DNA from 2 places in the Salinibacterium sp. VpJ6 genome. Region 2 is predicted to be linked to the other one. Evidence: predicted binding sites of a transcription regulator. Region 2 holds the regulator's gene; the other holds the start of a gene.
What was found. Region 2 encodes HrcA, which represses chaperone genes, less so after heat shock. Its sites were predicted from a motif close to TTNGCACTCGNNNNNNNCGAGTGCNAA; they were not measured.
Positions count from the first base shown of each region.

Region 1 (10,723 bases), 620 kb from region 2:
CGAGCATCGTGGCGTCGTAAGCTTCGGCCGCATAGCGGTAACTGGTCAGCTTAGAGTTGGTGGACTTGAGCGTGGCGATGAAGGCCTTGGAAGGCTGGTGGCCTTCGATCACTCCGCGCACTCCTTTAAGCGTGCCGTTCTTGAACGTTTGAGAATAATCACCAGTGTTGAGCGAGGTGAGCCAGAGCTCTGAACTCGTGAACCCCGCAGCGACAATCTTCTCGATGGCTGCCTTGGTGGCCTTTTCTGAGTCGTAGGTGGAACCCACGACAACGACATCGGGTGCAGCCTCTTTCAGGCTCGCAATGATCGGGTCGAACTTGGTCGTCGATGCCGTGAAGACTTCGTCAGCGACAAGTTCCGTGTCATATTCGGCGAGCGCCGCAACGAAAGTGTCGTGCAGTGCGGTGCCCTGCTCATCCGCGATAGAGACAAAGGCAATCTTCTGCGCCGTCTCGCCGCCGGCGAGCGCATACGCCAGTGCATAACCCTGCTGATCGTAGGCGGGAATCGTACGGAAGAAGTAGCCGTCATCGAAAACATCGTCGAGGCTCGAGAGCGTGGCGGCGGGAGAAATCAAGGGAATCTTGGCATCCATCGCGAGAGGAATTGCCCGCTGCGCGAGAGCCGATGATGAGGGGCCGATAACTACATCTACGTCTTCTGCGACAAGTTTCTTGAAGTTCGACTCCAGCGTGGTCTTTTTGGCTTCGCCGGAATCAACCGCCACAATTTCGACAGGCTCATCGTTGACGCCACCGGCAGCGTTAATCTCTTTTACTGCCGCGGCCACCCCGGCTTTCTGGGCCGCCGCGAGGAACGAGAAAGTTCCCGATGTCGGAAAGATAGTGCCGATGCGCAGGATGCCATCACCCGTGGGCGTCACCGCGGGAGTGGGCGTTGCCGACGGGGTCGACCCCGCATCGGCGGTCGCGGTCGGAGCAGCGGGAGGGGCTGGGGCGCTGCAGGCGGAGAGCGCGGCAACCACCAGCGCTGCGACCATGACACGTCTCGCCGGCTGAATCCTCGCCATTGCCTCGCCTTTCTTAGCGTGCAGGTCTCGGGCGACCACACACCGTCAGAGGAATACTACGGGGCGCCCGGAGCCTCCGCGGCAGAACCAAGCCGCGTACGCGAAGAGTGACGGAAGAGATCGAACGTGAGAATTGCCAGCGCCAGCCACACGATGGCAAAGCCCAACCAACGCTCGGGCGGCATGGCCTCATGAAAGATAAAGACAGCGACGATCAACTGCAGAATTGGCGCCAAGTACTGGGCCAACCCCATGTAGGTAAGTGGCAGTCGCCGAGCGGCCGCGGCGAACAGAATCAGCGGGATTGCGGTAATGGCACCCAAAAAGAGCGTCAACGTGAGGTGACCGGCTCCCGCGGTACCCGCAGCGAGTTGCCCATCGGCCGAGAGCACGAGCAGAACAACAACCGCGATGGGCGCAAGGAATGCTGTCTCGACGGCCAAGCCACCAATGGCATCCGCTTTAGGGCCGACGTTCTTCTTGACGAGACCGTAGAAACCGAAGCTGAAGGCGAGGCCGAGGGCAATCCACGGGAAGCTGCCATAGCCAATCGATAGCACCAGCACTGCAAGCGCACTGATGCCGAGTGCCACCCACTGCAGCGGACGCAAGCGTTCGCGCAGGATGACGACACCGAGCAGCACCGTGACGATCGGATTCGTGAAGTACCCCAGTGACGCCTCGACAATGTGACCGTTGAGGCTTGCGTACACATAGATCAGCCAGTTGACGACGACGAAGGCGCCGCCCAAGCCGAGCGTCCAGAACGTCTTACGATCACGGATGATGGCAAGAACCCGACGATAACCGCGAGTGAACACCAGCAAGATCGCGCAGAACACCAGCGAAAGTACGATTCGCCAGGCCACAATTTCAATCGCGCCCGACTCCTTGAGGGAGAAGAACACGATCGGCATCGCGCCCCACAGCACATACGCGGAGACAGCAAAGCCGAGACCACTCGGAGAGACGCGGTCGGTGGCGGGCGAAGGAGAAGTCACTTCTAAATCCTAGGGCTGACGACGAACGCTCAGCGCCATCCGCAATGCTGACGAGCCGTGCGGCCCGACGCCTCCGGATACGACGAAAGCCCAGAGCCGAGGCCCTGGGCTTTCGAACTGTCCTGCCGTAAACGGCGGACGAGAAATGAGTATCGCGTTAGCGAACGACTACTGCGAGAACGTCGCGAGCCGAGAGTACGAGAAGGTCTTCTCCGCCGTACTTCACCTCGGTTCCGCCGTACTTGGAGTAGATGACCTTGTCACCGACTGCGATGTCGAGCGGCACGCGGTTTCCGTTGTCATCGATGCGACCGGGACCTACGGCGACTACTTCGCCCTCCTGGGGCTTCTCTTTCGCAGTGTCAGGAATAACGAGCCCAGACGCGGTGGTCTGTTCTGCGTCAACCTGCTTGACAACAATGCGATCCTCGAGCGGCTTAATGGACACCGACACGTTTGACCTCTTTCTAAAGTGCTTGGGCTGGCACACTCCCTGTAGGAGTGCCAGATCAACTATACGGCTTGGTTGGCACTCGATCAACGTGAGTGCCAATTCGGATGCGGATACGGTTAGAGAATGAATCAGAGCGAATTGCGCGAGCTACTTTCAACCGAAGGGCTTCGCCTCTTGGACTCGCTGCCAGCCTGGCATTCGAGCGACGAAATCGTGCGCACCGTCGCCGAGCTGCGCAAGGCCGGCCACAGTCCCGGCCTCGTCGCCGCTGTTCTCAGTCAATCGAAACTGCGCGCGAAAGCCGCGGGCAAGTTCGGCCCCTTCGCCGAGCGGATGCTCTTCACCGAGGCCGGGCTCGAACAGGCAACTCGACTCTCCGTCGCCGCCCAGCACGCCGGCCGCTTCGCGAAAGCCGGAGTGAAGTGGGTAGCCGACCTCGGCTGCGGCATCGGAGCGGATGCGCTCGCCATCGCCGCCCTTGAACTTAATGTCACCGCCGTCGAAAGCGACGAGACGACCGCCGCCATTGCAGCATTCAACCTCGCTCCGTGGCACAACGCCCAAGTCGTGCACGGCGACGCCGAATCTGCCGATCTGGCCGGCATCGACGGCATCTACCTCGACCCCGCTCGCCGCGACGCCCGCGTGCGCCTCACCAACCCCGCCGACTGGACCCCCTCGCTCGACTTCGCCTTCGGCCTCGCTGAGCGCTACCCCACCGGCATCAAACTCGGTCCGGGCATCGACCGCGACCTCATCCCCGACAATGCTGAAGCCCAGTGGGTATCGGTCGGGCGCGAAGTCGTTGAGCTCGGACTCTGGTTCGGAGCGGCAGCCCGCCCCGGCATCCGCCGCGCTGCGCTCGTCATCGGCGATCACGGCACCGCCGAGCTCACGGCAGCTGCCGACAGCGAAGACGAAGCCGCGGGAGAACTCGGACAGTATCTTTATGAACCCGACGGCTCTGTCATCCGGGCGCGACTCATTGGTGATCTGGCTCGTCAGTTGGACGCTCGCATGCTCGACACATCCATCGCCTATTTCAGTGCGGATGCCGCAGTCGCGACCCCGTTCGCCACGTGCTTTGAGATTGTGGCCGACTTCGCTCTCGACAAGCGCTCGCTCAAAAAGGAACTGGCCAGCCGCAAAATCGGGACCCTAGAAATCAAAAAGCGCGGAGTCGATATCGACCCCGCGACTTTCAGAACGTCTCTCTCGCTCAAGGGCGAGAACAGCGCCACGCTTATTCTCACGCGAGTGGGCGGCAAACGTCGCGCGCTGCTCGCACAGCGCACGACGTTTGCTGAAACCTCAGCAGCTACTGCTTAGTAGCCGCCGTAGTACGGTCCGCCGTAGCTCGCGTTAGCGATGAAAACGAAGAAGGCAATCACAGCGATTACCGTCAGCAAACCAAGCGCGGTGGCAATGTAGCCGGTGATGAGGCCGGTGAGCCAGAGCGGACGGGCGTAGGGCTGCTTCTTCTGCGCCATGTGACCCAAGACAACTGCAGCGATACCGGGCAAGAAGCCGAGTGCCATGAACGTGAGAACGACGCTCGAAATACCCGTTGCCATCGAAGCGATCGACAAACCCTTGGGCGGGCCTGCCGGCACGGGACTGTACGCCGCCTGGCCGGGAGTAGGGCTGCTCGCATAGCCGGGAACGGGAGTTCCGTTGGTCGAAGCATAGGGGTTGGAAGGTGCTGCGGCTGGCGCTGCTTCGGGAGCAACCGGCGCTGCTGGCGCATTGGCGGCAGCGGCGTTGTCGGCAGGTGCAGTCGCGGGCGCGACGGACGGTGCCGGCGCCACGGGAGGAACGGTCGTCCCCGCACCCGGCGCGGCCTGAGCGTCTGCCGGAGCAGTCGCAGCATCCGCGGCCTCAGCAGGAACGGCGGCGGGAGCCGCTGCGCTCGTGTCGTTGGCAGCAGCAGCTTTAGCTGCAGCCGTCTTCGCAGCCGACGTTTTAGCTGCAGCCGCTTTCGTGGCAGCCGCCTTCGTCGTCGTCGATTTTGTGGTCGAGGCCTTCGTCGTCGCCGGCTTCGCTGTTGCAGGCTTAGCTGCTGTCGACTTGGCAGCGGGTGTCTTCGCTGCTGCGGCCTTGGAAGGAGCGGCCTTCGCTGCGGGCTTGGCCGCGGTCGACTTCGCGGCACTCGCGGAAGGAGCAGCCTTCGCAGCCGGCTTCTTCGCGGCGGGCGACTTCTTGGCGGCGGGCTTCTTGGCGGAAGGAGTCGCCTTTGCGAGCGGAGCGTCTGACGTGGAGGATCCGCCGGGCGAAGCGATCGGCGGGATGGAGCCGTCTGAGTTATTAGTAGCCATGCGCACACTTTAGCAAGCGCGGCTCAAACAAAAGAGGCCCGCACAACCGTGCGAGCCTCTTTTGTTACTTCACGTGTTAGTAGGAGCTAACGCCGCCGATCGTTGCAGCACCGATGATGGTGATCGCAACGATGAGGCCGATGACGAAGCCCAGGTAACCAAGGATGAGGCCGATGATGGCGAGAACGTTGCCCTGCTCACCGGTCTTCTTGATCTGGCTGAGGCCGATGTGACCAGTGATGATGCCGACGAGGCTCAGGCCGATGATGGAGGTAACCAGCGAGATGATCGAGAGAACATTCCACTTAGCAGCCGGTGCGCCTGCAGGTGCTGCAGCGTAAGGGGTGGGTTCGGACATAGCGAAGTGCTCCTTAGATAATGGGGCCGATTGCGGCGCACCTATATTCTCAGTCTGCAAGAAGCCTGTCAACGCAGGTTGCTCAGAGTTTACGGCGGCGTCACGCCTGAATTTGGGTCACCGGCAGCGTGGAATCAGCGCTAAAGCCCAAAGTTGAGGGATTTTTACCCGCCATGACCAATTGGGCGCCCAGTGCGGCAATCATCGCTCCGTTGTCGGTGCAGAGCGACAGCGGAGGAATGCGCAACTCGATGCCCGCAGCGGCGCAACGCTCGGCAGCGAGCTCGCGCACCCGAGCATTCGCAACGACTCCGCCACCGAGGAGCAAACGAGGAACGTCGCGATCAACGCAGGCTGCGACAGCCTTGGCAAGAAGAATGTCGACCACCGCTTCGCGGAAGCTGGCGGCAACATCCGCCTTCGAGTAGTCCGTTTCTGCATCCTGCTCGCGTTCGACCCAGCGGGCCACCGCGGTCTTCAGCCCTGAGAACGAGAAATCGTAGCGGTGGCGCTCGAGATCCTTCGGCCGGCTCAAGCCGCGAGGAAAACGGATCGCTTGGGGATCGCCCGTTGCGGCAATGCGGTCAATGTGCGGGCCACCCGGATACGGCAGCCCGAGCAAGCGCGCGACCTTATCGAAGGCTTCGCCTGCGGCGTCGTCAATCGTCTCGCCCAGCAGCTCGACATCCGAAACCAAATCTCGCACGTGCAGTAGCGAGGTGTGCCCGCCCGACACGAGTAGGGCGATGGTGGGGAGGTCGATCTCGGTTCCGTCGCCCCGAAGAACATCGGCACCGACGTGACCAACAAGGTGGTTGACGGCATAGAGCGGCTTTCCCGTCGCCACAGACAGTGCCTTCGCCGCAGCGACACCGACCATCAGGGCGCCGGCAAGTCCTGGCCCGCTCGTGACGGCGATCGCGTCAAGATCCGCCAGGTCGACGCCGGCTTCGGCGAGCGCCTGCTCCAGCGCCGGTTGGAGCGCTTCGAGGTGCGCGCGGGCCGCAACCTCGGGAACCACTCCCCCGTAGCGCGCGTGCTCCTCCATCGATGACGAAATGACATTCGCCAGCAAGTGGTTGCCACGAACGATGCCGATGCCGGTTTCGTCGCAGCTCGTCTCGATTCCGAGAACGAGGGGATCGGTTGTGTTGAGGGGCGCAACACCCGACAGTGCGGATGCCGTGGTCGCTTCGGTCGCTGCCGCCGCGGCCGCCGTCGACGCGCTCACTGGCCGACCGCCGGAGCAAGCTTGGGCTCGGGAATCGTCAGTTGCATCACGATGGCGTCAACCCCATCCGGTTGGTAGTAGTTGGGGCGCACAGCGATGCGCTCAAATCCGAGCGAGTCGTAGAGTTTTTGCGCCGAAGGATTATCGTCGCGCACTTCGAGAAACAGTTCGCTGGCACCGCGATCACGAGCCTCGACCATGAGCGCGTGCATCAATGCACGACCGATTCCGTGGCGGCGAGCATCCGGAGCAACCGCAATAGTTTGGATGTCTGCCTGCCCCGAGCGGTACGGCGCACGCAAGCCGGCATAGGCCTTCACCACGGCGGACTCCTCAAGCGTTGTCGCCACAAGGTAGTAGCCGTGGTTGTCGCCGAGCTCGCCCCGCATCATGTCGCTCGACCAGGCGTCGTTGGCGAACTCGCTCGCCTCGATCGCCATGATGGCGTCGAGGTCGTCGATCGTGGCGCGGCGTAATTGCCAGCTCATGCGGTGACTCGTTTCGGTCCTGCGGAGGGGGTGACGTCGGGCGAGCGCAAATAAAGCGCCTCTTCGCCCGCAAACGGACGGTCGTTTTCGCGGAGCAAGTGCGCGAGACGTGCCAGGCGCGTGGCTTGCACCGGCTCGGTGTCGCGCAGCGCAAAGTCCTCGAAGTTGGGCACGCTCGTGGCGAGCTCAGCGGCCGGAGCCAATGCGGGGCCCGCGACGAGAATCGGCAAGCCAGCGGCATCCGACCCCTCGTACGTTGACCAGTACAGCTCTTTGCGACGGGCGTCGGTAGCCACCACTACGGGTTCTGTCTCGCCGAGCGCGAGAGCATCGTGAGTGACGACGGGCAGCAATGGAAGACCGGCGCCAAAGGCGAACACTCGAGCCGCCACGATGCCGACCCGCAGTCCAGTAAAGGGGCCCGGGCCCATACCGGCCACGACACCGGTCAGGTCGGTTACAGCGACTCCCGCATCGGCGAGGACACCGTGGATGAAATCGCCAACCACCTCGGCATGCTTACGGGTGTCGAGAGAATTGCGTTCCGCGCGCACCGAACCATCGGCCGCCACGACCGCGACGGTCGTTCCCGCCGACGTATCAATCGCTAACAGCATTGAGCCACTCCATGTCTGCCCACCGGGGGCCAGTGCCCGTCACGGTCACCGTGCGCGGCTCAATGGCCTCGTCGGCGAAGTCGTCGTGTGATTCGCTGAGGCCGTCAGCGCTGTTCTCGCGGGAGCCCCCGCCGATGGGGCGCGCGATGTCCACGGTCAGCCAGCTGTCGCTTACTCCGTCAAGCAATCCGGCACCCCACTCCACGATCACGATGGATGCTTCGAAATCGATATCGAGGTCGTCGAGTTCTACAGCGCTACTGAGGCGGTACGCGTCGACGTGGACGAGCGGCGCAGCAGCGTCAGTCGACAATTCAACTCCCACGTCATCCAACCGAGGGTGCGTGCGTGCCAGCACGAACGTCGGGCTCGTGACCGTGCCACGGATGCCGAGAGTCTCGCCAATCGCCCGCGTGAGGGTTGTCTTGCCAGCGCCAAGCTCGCCGTTGAGGAGAACCAGATCCCCCGCGCCCAGTTGCGCAGCAATAACCGCGCCCAGCTCGGCCATGCGATCAGGCGTAGCAATAGTAAAAGCGCTCACGATTCGTACCTGCGGGTCACTCGCGGCCCGATGCGGGTCACGATTTCGTAATTGATAGTGTCGGCCGCTTCAGCCCAGTCGTCGGCGCTCGGCACCGCGGTCGCAGGATTGCCGAACAGCACCGCTTGATCACCAATCGCCACTGTCGCGTCGCCCATGTCGACCACAATCTGGTCCATTGCTACGCGGCCAGCGACCCGGCCGAGAACGCCATTGATCGACACGGGGCCGCGATTCGACGCGTGACGCGGAATTCCATCGGCGTAGCCCACCGGCACGAGCGCCAACGTGGTATCTCGCTCGCAACGGTACGCGTAGCCGTACGAGACTCCAGAACCTGCTGGGACGCGCTTCACCGAGACCACGGGAGCGCTCAGCGTCATCGCTGGCACAAGGCCGAGAGCCGCAACATCCACATCAGCGGAAGGAGCAAGACCGTAGCTCGAGATTCCGACGCGCACGAGGTCAAAGCGAGCCGCTGGATGCTTGATCGCACCTTCGGATGCCGCGATGTGGCGGAGATCCGGGCGCAAGCCCACCGATTCGGCCATCGCAATCGCGGCGGAAAACTGCTCGATCTGTTCGAGATCATGCTCGGCGCCGGCGTTGGCCAGATGGCTCCAGAGCCCCCGAACGCGAATGCGGCCCGCTAGCTCATGGGCAACAGCGGCTTCGAAAAATTGGTGCCACTCATCCAGAAAAGCACCGTTGCGGTGCAGGCCAGTGTCGACCTTCAGGTGAACGTAGGCGGTATCGGATGTCGCGGCAACTTCATTCAGCTGAGCGAGGCTGCTCACGCCGAGGTCGATCTTCGCGCGCACCGCTTCGCCGAATGCTGCCCCCGGCTGGTGCAACCACGCCAAGAGCGGAGCGTCGATTCCTGCCGCGCGCAATGCGAATGCTTCGTTGAGGTCGGCGACGCCCAGCCAGTTGGCACCGCCGGCGAGAGCGGCACGCGCACTTTCCACCGCGCCGTGGCCATAGCCATCCGCTTTCACGACGGCCATAACCTGCACCGGTGCGACGAGCGCCCGCAAGGTCTCAACGTTGTGGCTAATGGCTGCGGTGCTGACCGTGGCAACTCGAAGGTCACTCATGGGGTGGCCTCGGCAATGACATAGGCAATAGCGATTCCCGCGTCGTGGCTCATCGAGAGATGAACCGAAGTGATGCCCCGACGATCCGCAATATCTTTCGTCGAGTTGTGGAGTTCGAGCGAGGGATTTCCCAGCGCATCCGACACCACCCGCATGTCGTGCCAAGTGACGCCACTCGAATCTCCGAGGGCCTTGATGAGTGCTTCTTTCGCGGCGAACCTTCCGGCGAGCGAGCGAAGCGGGCGAGGTTTGCCCTCCTTGAGTTGTTCGCTCTCAGAGAACAGGCGCGATGTGAGGGTCGGTGTGCGCTGCAACGCTCGCTCGAAGCGGGCGATGTCGACGACATCCACACCGATCCCCACAATCACGGTGAAACCTATTCGACGGTGACAGACTTCGCGAGGTTGCGAGGCTGGTCGACGTCGAGTCCCTTCGCAGCAGAAAGCTCCATACCGAAGATGTGCAGCGGGATGACAGCAAGCAGCGGCTCGAAGAACGAACCAGCCAGCGGAATCGGGATGACCTCATCGGCGAAGGGAAGCACGGCGGCGTCACCCTTCTCGGCAATCGCAATAACGCGAGCGCCCCGAGCACGGATCTCCTGAATGTTGGAGACGACCTTCTTGTGAAGCGAGTTCGGGTCGCGCGGGCTCGGAACGATGACGAAAACAACCTGGCCAGGCTCGATGAGCGCGATCGGACCGTGCTTGAGCTCGCCAGCGGCAAAGCCCTCAGCGTGAATGTACGCGAGCTCCTTGAGCTTGAGCGCACCCTCGAGCGCGACCGGGTAGCCGACGTGGCGACCGAGGAAGAGCACCGACTGAGTGTCCGTCATCCAGTGAGCAAGCTGCTTGATCGACTGCGAGGTAACGAGAACCTCAGAAATCTTCTCCGGCACCGCCTGCAGCTCTGCGACGTTTTCGCGAATGGCGTCATCGCTCAGCGTGCCACGCACGCCCGCGATGTGAAGGCCGATGAGGTAGAGCGCAGTGACCTGAGCAACGAAAGCTTTCGTGGATGCCACAGCAACCTCGGGGCCCGCGTGCGTGTAAACAACTGCGTGCGATTCGCGCGGAATCGTTGCGCCGTGCGTGTTGCACACCGACACAACCTTCGCGCCCGACTCCATCGCGAACTTGACCGCCATGAGCGTGTCCATCGTTTCGCCGGACTGGCTGATCGAGATAACGAGCGTGCGCTCCGTCAGAATCGGGTTGCGGTAGCGGAACTCGTGAGCGAGTTCCACATCAACGGGAACACGAGCCCACGCCTCAATGGCGTACTTGCCGAGCATGCCCGCGTACGCAGCAGTTCCGCACGCGATAACGACGATGCGGTCGATGTTGGCGATGATCTCGTCACCGAGCGGCTCGAATTCGGTGAGCTTGACCAGACCGTCCTGAACGCGACCAAGAATGGTGTTGGCTACGGCATCCGGCTCTTCGCTGATTTCCTTGGCCATGAAGCTCGACCAGCCACCCTTTTCGGATGCCGAAGCATCCCAAGCGATGTCGAACTCTTCGACCTCAACGGCATTGCCATCGAAGTCGATGACGTCGACGGAGTCGGGGCGGATCGTAACAATCTG
Region 1 covers NZ_JBSOQL010000001.1:1,090,478-1,101,200, forward strand. Annotated here, with positions in the region: gene ACWTV1_RS05340 (ABC transporter substrate-binding protein) at 1-1,033, opposite strand, end outside; gene rarD (EamA family transporter RarD) at 1,090-2,034, opposite strand; gene groES (co-chaperone GroES) at 2,192-2,488, opposite strand; gene ACWTV1_RS05355 (THUMP-like domain-containing protein) at 2,612-3,817, shown strand; gene ACWTV1_RS05360 (DUF4190 domain-containing protein) at 3,814-4,803, opposite strand; gene ACWTV1_RS05365 (DUF4190 domain-containing protein) at 4,880-5,161, opposite strand; gene tsaD (tRNA (adenosine(37)-N6)-threonylcarbamoyltransferase complex transferase subunit TsaD) at 5,262-6,335, opposite strand; gene rimI (ribosomal protein S18-alanine N-acetyltransferase) at 6,389-6,880, opposite strand; gene tsaB (tRNA (adenosine(37)-N6)-threonylcarbamoyltransferase complex dimerization subunit type 1 TsaB) at 6,877-7,497, opposite strand; gene tsaE (tRNA (adenosine(37)-N6)-threonylcarbamoyltransferase complex ATPase subunit type 1 TsaE) at 7,481-8,005, opposite strand; gene alr (alanine racemase) at 8,035-9,135, opposite strand; gene ACWTV1_RS05395 (holo-ACP synthase) at 9,132-9,503, opposite strand; gene glmS (glutamine--fructose-6-phosphate transaminase (isomerizing)) at 9,512-10,723, opposite strand, start outside.
Region 1: the regulator HrcA is predicted to act here: its motif matches at 2,561-2,587, upstream of groES (co-chaperone GroES).

Region 2 (10,723 bases):
CGATACCCGCTCCGCGCCGCTTTTTCTACCTTGGATACATGACCTCCTCAACCTCTTCTTCCTCTCCCGTTCCCTCTTCGAAAGTCGATTCTTCGACAGCCGACTCTTCGACGTCGGTTGAAATGCCCGCTGCCGGCACGACTTCGACTGCGCTTCTCTCGGACACGCTCGTCGATGACGAGCGGGCATCGTTCGCCGACGCCCCAGCAGCAGAATCGACGACACCGATGGGCAGCTTCGGCGCAGACGCCGCAGCCGCATCTGCTCCCGAGGCCGCTGCCTCTGACTTTTCCGGTTCAGCAGCGCCGCGGCGTACGTCGACCCGCACCATGAGCGTTCTCGCGCTCAGTTTGGGTATCGCTTCATTCTTCTTCGCTCAGAGCATCGTGGTGCCGTTGGCCGCCGTGATTCTCGGTGTCTTCGGCTTGCGCGACGAGCCAACGGGTCGCGGCTTCTCCATTTGGGGAATCGTGCTTGCCTGCGTTGCAACCTTCGGATGGGTTCTCGTTGTTGCCGCTGGAGCGTTGGCTGTACTGCCGTTCGTGTTCCTAGCCGCAGCGTTCTAGTAGCTCTTTCTGCCCCGCGGGCTAGCCGCGCATCCGCCCCTTTTAGGCTTTTGGCCTGTCGTATTAGGCGGGTGCGCGCAGGAACGTCGGCTTCATGGGAGAATTGGGCGGATGTCTCCTCGCGCCTCTTACACACTTGAGCCTGCTTCGACCGATCCTGCGTTTATCCGCAACTTTTGCATCATTGCGCATATCGATCATGGCAAGTCCACCCTCGCTGACCGCATGCTGTCGGTCACGGGGGTTGTTAGCGACCGCGATATGCGGGCGCAGTACCTCGACCGTATGGATATCGAGCGTGAGCGCGGCATCACAATCAAGAGCCAGGCAGTGCGAATGCCGTGGTCGCTTACCGATGAGAACGGTAAGGAACAGTCGTACGCACTGAACATGATCGACACTCCCGGCCACGTCGACTTCACTTATGAGGTCTCACGGTCGCTGGCGGCGTGCGAGGGCGCAATTCTTCTCGTGGACGCCGCGCAGGGCATCGAGGCTCAAACTCTCGCCAACCTGTACTTGGCGATGGAGAACGACCTCACGATCATTCCCGTGCTGAACAAGATTGACCTGCCGGCGGCAGACCCCGACAAGTACGCCGAAGAAATCGCGGGCCTTATCGGTTGCGACCCGTCGACTGTGCTGCGCGTTTCGGGCAAGACTGGCATGGGAGTTCCCGAACTTCTTGACGAGGCTACGCGCCTCATCCCGGCTCCGGTCGGTAACGCGGATGCTCCGGCCCGCGCCATGATTTTTGACTCGGTGTACGACGCCTACCGCGGCGTTATCACCTATGTGCGTATGGTCGACGGTCAGCTCTCGCCTCGCGAGAAGGTCATGATGATGTCGACTAAGTCGGCTCACGAACTGCTCGAAATCGGCGTGAGCTCTCCCGAGCCGACCCCGACTAAGGGCCTTGGCGTCGGTGAAGTGGGTTACCTCATCACGGGCGTGAAGGATGTGCGCCTCAGCAAGGTCGGCGACACGGTCACCAACCACGCCAAGCCGGCTGAAACCGCGCTCAAGGGCTACTCCGAACCGAAGCCGATGGTCTTCTCGGGCTTGTACCCGATCGACGGCTCCGACTATCCGGTACTGCGCGAGGCACTCGACAAGCTCAAGCTGTCGGATGCCGCCCTGGTCTACGAGCCCGAAACATCCGTGGCTCTTGGCTTCGGTTTCCGCTGCGGCTTCTTGGGGCTACTTCACTTGGAGATTGTGCGCGAGCGACTCGAGCGCGAATTCAACCTCGACATGATCGCCACCGCCCCCTCGGTTATCTACGAAGTCATGGGCGACGACAAGAAGCTCACGACTGTCACCAACCCAAGCGAGTTCCCCGGCGGCAAGATCGCCAGCGTGACCGAGCCCATGGTGAAGGCATCCATTCTGACCCCGAAAGACTTCGTGGGAACGGTCATGGAGCTCTGCCAATCGCGCCGCGGCACCATGCAGGGCATGGAATACGTCGGTACTGACCGCGTCGAGCTGCACTACACCATGCCGCTCGGTGAGATCGTGTTCGACTTCTTCGATCACCTCAAGAGCCGTACGCAGGGCTATGCGAGCCTCGACTATGAACCCAGCGGTGACCAAGAGGCAGACCTCGTCAAGGTGGACATCCTGTTGCAGGGTGAGGCTGTCGACGCGTTCAGCGCGATTGTGCACCGCGACAAGGCTTATGCCTACGGCGTGCTCATGACCGAGCGTCTCAAGACCCTCATCCCGCGTCAGCAGTTCGAAGTGCCGATTCAGGCTGCCATTGGTTCTCGCATCATTGCGCGCGAGTCGATTCGCGCTATGCGTAAAGACGTTCTTGCTAAGTGCTACGGCGGTGACATCAGCCGTAAGCGCAAGCTCCTCGAGAAGCAGAAGGAGGGCAAGAAGCGTATGAAGATGGTTGGTCGCGTCGAGGTTCCTCAGGCTGCCTTCATCGCTGCACTTTCTGGCGAAGTCGAAGCCGGGAAAGACAAGAAGTAGACGAATGGATGCGCGCACCTACCCCAATGCTCCCGTTACGTACGGGGCGGTTGGTGCCACGCGTGGCAACACTTTCACGGTGCTGCCGCCTGCCGGGTTTCGTCGCGTTCAACGCAGCGCACGAATCGGCCATGGTGAAGCACGATGGGCTTTTGCGCGCGAACAGATCCTGACGTGGGGTGTGAAGCGACGCAGCGGTTTCGGCGTGACGCTTCTTCCGTGGGATCCTCACGGCGAGAATCTTGATCTGACGATCGACAATGCCGATCATCCGCACGTGCGCCCCGGCGACACGATCGTGCTCTCCATCGGCAGCGGACGGTTCACAGCTCACGAGCCCGTGCGCGTCGTGTATGTCGTTGATGACCCGACTGTTGCGGGCTTTGCCTACGGCACGCTCGAAGGTCATCCGCTGCGGGGCGAAGAATCCTTCATGGTGGAGCGTCGCGACGACAATTCAGTGTGGATGACCGTGCGATCGTTCTCGCGCCCAGCATCGTTCAAGTGGATGCTGGTGTCTCCCGCGCTGCGCGTGTTCCAGTACATCGTGGTCGGGCGCTATCTTCGCGCTCTCGCCGGAGCGATTCCCGCTCAGAAGTAGCTGCCTAACCGCGCCGGAGCGCGATGGCGTCTGGCGGCCGCGCCTAACCGCGCTGAGCGAGCTCTGCGATCGTGCCGAGTACATCATCACGACCGGCAACCAAATCTTCGACAACGACGAGAGCGCTCGTGTCGCGCAGCTCAGCAACGGAGTAGGCGCCGGTTGCGACCGCGATAAACGGGATGCGGGCCGAATCGGCAGCCAGGCCGTCGTTCGGGGTATCACCGATGATCACGCTGGGCTGCTCACCCAGAATGGGAGCGACGAGCGATGTCAGGTGGTGACGGTCAGGGGAGCGGTCTCCAAAGAACGAGTTGGTCCAGTTGAAGTCGTCTTCGGCGTAACCTGCAGCGGTCAGCTTTACGCGCGAATGCTGCGGGCCGTTTCCGGTGAGCAGCGCGTTGGTCCAGCCTCGACCGCCAGCGTCTCGCAAGGCGTCGGGGCCGCCGACAACTGCTGTGCGAACGTAGCCCGTCTCGAGCAGCTTCTGGGTACGGGCATCCAACTCGGCCAGCACGTCGTCGAGCATGGTCGCAGGGTGGCCGTTGAGCTCGAGCAGGGCGGTAAGAATCTGACCTTCGGTCTGCCCGTGCGGGTTCGTGATGAACTTCTGCGGCTCTGTGCCCGTCACGTGGGTGAAGGCCTCGAGATAGACAGCAGCGCCGTCTTTCGAGTTGTGGATGAGCGTTCCGTCGATGTCCCAGAGGATGTGCATAGTCACCCATCAATGCTCCCACGCAAGAGGTGCGACAATTGACCAGTGCCCGTCGCTACGACAATGGGCACGTTTTCTTCACCGGTTGTTAAGGGGATTAGTTCGTGCCAGGTGCGTTGCCGATTGCTGATCCTGCTCCTCTCGACGGCGCCTTGCCTGCCAGCGTTGCTGTGGGCGCCCACGACCGTGACTGGAGTGTGTACATTCACGTTCCGTTCTGTCGCGTGCGCTGTGGCTACTGTGACTTCAACACGTACACGGGTGAAGAGCTGCGCGGAGCTAAGCGTGCGGATTACGCTGACGAGGCCATCGCAGAGATCAAGCAGGCAGCGACCGTGCTCGCGAATGCTGGTGTCGCGCCCCGCAAGGCATCAACGGTGTTCTTCGGCGGCGGTACGCCCACGCTGCTCCCTGTCACCGACCTCACTCGGATGCTCGCTGCAGCGCGAGACACGTGGGGTTTCACGGATGACGTCGAAGTAACTACTGAGGCGAACCCTGATTCTGTCGACCGCGATTACCTTCTCGCGCTCAAAGAGGCTGGATTTACTCGCGTGTCTTTCGGCATGCAATCGGCGGTGCCGCACGTTCTCGCCACGCTGGAGCGCACGCACGACCCCAAGAAGGTTCCGCATGTGGTGAAGTGGGCGCGCGAGGTCGAGCTCGACGTCAGTGTCGACCTGATCTACGGCACGCCGGGGGAATCACTGGCCGATTGGGAGCGCTCGCTCGATCACGCCATCGCGCAGAACCCCGACCATATCTCGGCGTACGCGCTCATTATCGAGACCGGTACCAAGCTGGCGGCGCAGATTAAACGCGGCGATGTTGCTCCGGTGGATGACGATCTGCAGGCAGACATGTATGAGCTGGCCGATAAGAAGCTCGCAGCGGCGGGCTACGACTGGTACGAGGTCAGCAACTGGGCGAAGCGGGACGAAGACCCAGCCATCAGCCACGCAAGCCGTCATAATCTTGGCTACTGGCTAGGCAACGACTGGTGGGGTGTTGGCCCGGGGGCTCACAGTCACGTCGGGGGCGTTCGCTGGTGGAACGTCAAGCATCCGGCCGCCTACGCTGATCGAATCGCCGCTGGTCATTCTCCGGGAGCCGGGCGCGAAACACTCGCGGACTCCAGCAAATATCTTGAGCATGTACTTCTGCGGGCGCGTGTTCGCGGAGGTTTGAAAACGGCAACGCTCGATGCTGAAGGTCGCACGGCAGTCGCCGGGCTCATCGCCGATGAACTGGTGGATGCTCCCGCGGCGTTCAAGGGAACCCTCACCCTCACGCTTAAAGGGCGCCTACTCGCGGATGCCGTCGTGCGGCGATTGCTAGCAGACGCCCCCATTTAGAGCGATAGGTCGAATTACTTGATGAACTCGATGGTCAGCGGGTATTTGAACGCTTGGCCGTTGTTGGCGGCGACGGCACCCATGATGCTGAACACCAAGATGACAATACCCACAGCGACGATCGTGAGGTAGCCAATGAGAATCAGCATGAGGAACAGCGAGATCACGTAGGCGATGGCCATGGTGATCTGGAAGTTCAACGCAGTGCGCGTGTGAGCCTGAACAAAGGGTCCACGGTCTTTCAACACGAGGTATCCCACGAGTGCGGGAATGAAGCTGAAGAAGATTCCACCGACGTGGATCAGTGTTGCCCAGAGCTTCTCGTCGCTCGGACTCATCGGTTGGATCGGCGCGTACGGCGAGGCGGGGGGAGGCGTTGAATCTGACATGCCTCCATTAAAGCCCTACTTGGACAAAAAAGTAGCCTCGAGAGCAGAAGCTCCCGAGGCTACTCGCTATCGGCTTAGCCGATAAGCAGAATTACTTGATGAGGCGCAGTGCGAAGGGGTAACGGTAGTTCGCGCCGTCTTTGGCCTTCGTGAAGCCGATGATCGAGAAGACCAGCGACACAACGAAGACGATCGGAAGCAAGATAGCGCCGATAACAACGGCGACCAGAATGTTCGAGATCACGTAGGCGATTGCCACGGTGATCTGGAAGTTCAGGGCTTCCTTCGCTTCGGTGTTAGTGAATGCGCCGCGGTCCTTGAAGACCAACCAGATAATAAGCGCGGGGAGGAATCCAATGATTCCACCAAGGTGAGCGAATGATGCCCACTGCTTGTCCTCAGCCTCGGTCAGTTGAGCTGCCGGCTGCGGTGCTGCGGGCTGCGGATTTGCGTCAGTCATGTATTCGTGCCTTTCAGGTGAACGAGGGAACTTCCCGGGTTTCATCAAAGTGCTCGGTGTCACACCTGAGCATTTCCACAAAAAGGTAGCGCTCAAGTACACAGACACGCTAGCGCTATGACTCGCGCGGTGCAACGGCTGTGTCGTGGTGTGTCGAGTAAGATTGGCAGTCGAACGGATTGAGTGCCAATCAAGAGAGGTGGGTGGTGGAATGGTTTCCGCCCGCGGACTTGACGTGCTTCGAGTCATTGTGCAGGACTACGTTGCTACGCGCGAGCCTGTCGGATCTAAGTCAATCGTTGAGCGACATTCCTTCGGGGTGTCCGCCGCAACGATTCGCAACGACATGGTCTTGCTCGAAGACGAAGAGCTCATCACGGCGCCACACACCTCATCGGGGCGTGTGCCGACCGACAAGGGCTACCGCATGTTTGTAGACCAGTTGGCCGATCTGCGCCCGCTGACGAGCGCTCAGCGTCAAGCCATCGAGTCGTTCCTCGGCCAGGCCGACGACTTGGATGACGTACTTGCGCGCTCGGTTCGCTTGCTGTCGCAACTGACCAACAGCGTGGCGCTCGTGCAGTACCCCTCGCTGGCGACCGCTCGCGTGCGGCATGTGGAACTTGTTCCGTTGCATGCCACACGCATCATGACGGTGTTCATTACCGACTCTGGTCGAGTCGAGCAACGCCTCATCGACGTCTCTGACCCCGTGGACGAGGCGTTCTTGGGTGAGGTTCGCGCCAAGCTGAATTCTGCTCTTGCTGGGCAGTCTCTGCCCGAAGCGGCCGATCGAATCGCAAGTTTTGCGCAGATTTTTCCCGCAGAAAGACAGGCATTCGTCGGCCAAATTGCTACAAGTTTGATCGAGCAGGTGCTGGCCAACCGTGCCGACAAGCTCGTTCTCGCCGGCACCGCAAACCTCGCTCGCACCGAGCAAGATTTCACCGGAAGCATCTTTCCTGTGCTCGAGGCAATAGAAGAGCAAGTAACGTTGTTGCGCCTGTTTGGGGAGATGGAAGTAGCAAATGGATCAGTTTCAACTCGCATCGGGCGAGAGAACGCAGAATTTGGGTTAGAAGAGACATCGGTCGTCACGGGCGGGTATTCCTCATCCGGCGGCGGTGTTTCGCGCTTGGGCGTGCTTGGCCCCACGCGCATGGACTATTCGAACAACATGGCGGCGGTTCGCGCAGTGGCGCGATACCTCTCGCGACTTTTGGAAGACAACTGAGCTCGTAAGGAGCAATCGGAACTTTGGCAGATCACTACGAAGCCCTCGGCGTTGCGCGCGAAGCGACCCCGGAGGAAATCAAGAAGGCGTACCGCAAGCTCGCACGCGAGTTGCACCCCGACGTCAATCCCGGCGCGGATGCGTCTGAGCGCTTCAAGACAGTCACTCATGCCTATGACGTGCTGAGCGATCCGCAACAGCGTCAGCAATACGACATGGGCGGCAGCGGTGGCTTCGGCGGCGGCGCCAACTTCGGTTTCGGCGACATCTTCGAGACGTTCTTCGGCGGTGGGGGTGGCGGTCAGACCGCTGGTCCGCGGTCACGCCGCGAGCGGGGTCAGGATGCGCTGCTGCGTATCGAGGTGAGTCTCAAAGACACGATGTTCGGTGTCACTCGCGACATCGAGGTCAACACTGCAGAACTCTGTGAGACGTGTGAGGGCAGTTGTGCTGCCCCCGGCAGCTCGCCCGTTCGTTGCGACATTTGTCAGGGCAGCGGCCAGATCCAGCGCCAGGTGCGAAGCCTCCTCGGCAACGTCATGACGTCGAGCCCCTGTGGCACGTGCCGCGGTTACGGCAACATCATCGTGAACCCCTGCGCTACGTGTGCAGGCCAGGGTCGCGTTCGTGCGCAGCGCACTCTCTCGGTCGACATCCCGGCCGGCGTTGAGACGGGGCTGCGTCTGCAGATGCCCGGCCAGGGCGAGGTTGGCCCCGCAGGCGGGCCCAATGGCGACCTGTTCCTCGAGATCAAGGTGCGCCACCACGACATCTTCAGTCGCGCCGATGACGATCTGCTGGCCACCGTTGAGGTCGAAATGATCGACGCAATCTTGGGCACAACAGTGAAGCTCGATGGCCTCGACGGAGAAATCGAAGTAGTCATCAAGCCCGGTACCCAAAGCGGCGAAGTGCTCACGATTCGCGATCGCGGAATTACGAGCCTGCGTGGCAACGGCCGCGGTGATCTGCGCCTCGGCATCCAGGTCGTCACGCCGACGAAGCTCAGCGGTGCAGAACAGACCCTCATGAAGCAGCTCGCCGCCGTGCGCAAGAGCAAGCAGCCGCATTTTGCCGAGTTCCAGCAGGGGCTGTTCGCGAAGCTTCGCGACCGTTTCCTGTAGGCACTCATGGCACATCTCTATATCGATGAAGAACTCGGCGACGTCGGAATTGGCGCCTCCGTTTCCTTGGGCAACGCCGAAGCGCGCCACGCTGTCACGGTTTCGCGCCTGAAAGTGGGCGAGACGATCGCGATCGGGAACGGTGCTGGCCTGATCGTTTCTGGCCCTATCGTCACGGCGGAACACACCGAGCTCACCATCGAAGTAGCGGATGTTCAGCAGTCGCCGCGGCGAACCCCGGCCGTCTTCCTAGCTCAGGCTCTTGCCAAGGCCGATCGCGACGAACTTGCGGTTCAGGTCGCCACCGAACTCGGTGTCGACGGCGTCATCCCGTGGTCGGCGGCGCGCAGTATTTCGCGCTGGCACGGCGCGAAAGTTGCCAAGGGCCGCGATCGATGGGCAGCAATTGTTCGCGAAGCGAGCAAGCAGTCGCTGCGCAGCTGGATCCCCGACGTCCTCGATCTCGTGACCACGAAGCAATTGGCGACTTTCGCTTCCACGACGCGGATGCTCGTGCTCGAGCCCACGGCAACGGAAACGTTGGCCGAACTCGAAGTCGACGACCGCGACATCCTGCTCGTAGTGGGTCCGGAGGGCGGAGTTGCGGATCACGAGCTCGATCTCTTGACGGCGGCGGGAGCATCCACGATTCGACTGGGCAGTGAAGTGTTGCGCACGTCGACTGCGGGCCCGGCGGCCTTGGCAGCGTTGAACGTCAAGCTTGGCCGTTGGAGCTAGAGGTTTAGGCTAGAGACATGTCTGATTCCCCATCGATCTTTACCAAGATCATCGCTCGCGAGATTCCCGCGGATATCGTCTTCGAGTCAGACGCGGTAATCGCGTTTCGCGACATCGCGCCTCAAGCACCCGTGCACTTGCTCGTTGTGCCTAAAACCGAAGAGTTCGCCAACGTTACGGAGCTTGCCGCAGGCAACCCGGCGCTACTGGCTGAACTTGTCTCGGTCGCCCAATCGCTTGCCGACGAACATGCAGGCGGGCAGTACAGACTGATCTTTAACACTGGCGAAAACGCTGGTCAAACTGTTTTCCACGTGCACGCTCATGTGCTCGGCGGAAACCTCGAGGAAGGCACCCTTGGTCACTAGTGACTCCGAGTCCGCAGGTTCGACAGAGCGCGAGAGCGTCTCGATTGAAGTAGACGGTGTCGCCATGGTGCGACTTCTTGGCCCTCACGATCGACTTCTCAAGGTCGTCGAAAGCAAATTCCCGAACGTTGAAATGCACGTTCGCGGTAACGAAATCACCCTGACGGGCGATGCACCGTCGGTCGCTGCTGCCAAAGAACTCGTCGACGAACTCGTCACGATGGTGCGCGACGGACACGACCTCGGCGAGATCGAGGTCGATGCGTCGGCAAAAATTCTGCGCGGCAACCAGGGCAGCCCTCAACAGTTGCTCGGGCAAACCATCCTTACAGCGCGAGGTAAAGCAATTCGCGCCAAGACTCTCGGTCAGGCGCAATACGTCGATGCGATGGACAACAACACCATCGTGTTCGGCATCGGCCCAGCCGGAACGGGAAAAACCTACCTGGCGATGGCGAAAGCCGTGCAGGCTCTGCAGCGCAAAGAGGTTGAGCGCATCATTCTGAGCCGTCCAGCAATCGAAGCGGGGGAGCGTCTCGGATTCTTGCCGGGATCGCTCACCGACAAGATCGACCCTTACCTGCGCCCGCTCTACGACGCCCTCAACGACATGATGGATCCCGATCTCGTGCCCAAGCTTCTCGCTGCTGGCACCGTCGAGGTCGCACCGCTCGCCTATATGCGCGGTCGTACCCTCAACAACTCGTTCGTGGTTCTTGACGAAGCTCAGAACACCACACCCGAGCAGATGAAGATGTTCCTGACCCGTCTCGGCTTCGATTCGCAGATGGTCATCACCGGTGACATCACGCAGGTCGACCTTCCTGAGGGGGCGAGCGGGCTCAAGCTCGTCTCGAATGTTCTGCGGGACATCGACGACATCCACTTCGCAGAGCTGTCGAGTGCGGACGTCGTTCGCCACAGCCTCGTGGGTCAAATCGTGGATGCGTACACCACCTACGACGCCGAAAAGCAGCGTGACGAATACAACCGCAACAACCGGCCGCCCAAGCGCAGCCGCAATCACGAGGGGCGCTAACGTGTCGATCGAAATCAACAACGAATCGGCCGTCGAGGTAGACGAGCACGCCTTCCAGCGACTCTGCACTTTCGCCCTTGACCAGCTGCACGTGCATCCGGACGCCGAACTGGGCATTGTCTTTGTCGACGAGGCCGCCATGGAGCAGCTTCAC
Region 2 covers NZ_JBSOQL010000001.1:468,004-478,726, reverse strand. Annotated here, with positions in the region: gene ACWTV1_RS02330 (DUF4190 domain-containing protein) at 39-566, shown strand; gene lepA (translation elongation factor 4) at 678-2,546, shown strand; gene ACWTV1_RS02320 (DUF1990 domain-containing protein) at 2,551-3,147, shown strand; gene ACWTV1_RS02315 (HAD family hydrolase) at 3,191-3,862, opposite strand; gene hemW (radical SAM family heme chaperone HemW) at 3,967-5,217, shown strand; gene ACWTV1_RS02305 (DUF4870 domain-containing protein) at 5,232-5,606, opposite strand; gene ACWTV1_RS02300 (DUF4870 domain-containing protein) at 5,698-6,066, opposite strand; gene hrcA (heat-inducible transcriptional repressor HrcA) at 6,278-7,300, shown strand; gene dnaJ (molecular chaperone DnaJ) at 7,324-8,424, shown strand; gene ACWTV1_RS02285 (16S rRNA (uracil(1498)-N(3))-methyltransferase) at 8,431-9,162, shown strand; gene ACWTV1_RS02280 (histidine triad nucleotide-binding protein) at 9,180-9,530, shown strand; gene ACWTV1_RS02275 (PhoH family protein) at 9,520-10,569, shown strand; gene ybeY (rRNA maturation RNase YbeY) at 10,571-10,723, shown strand, end outside.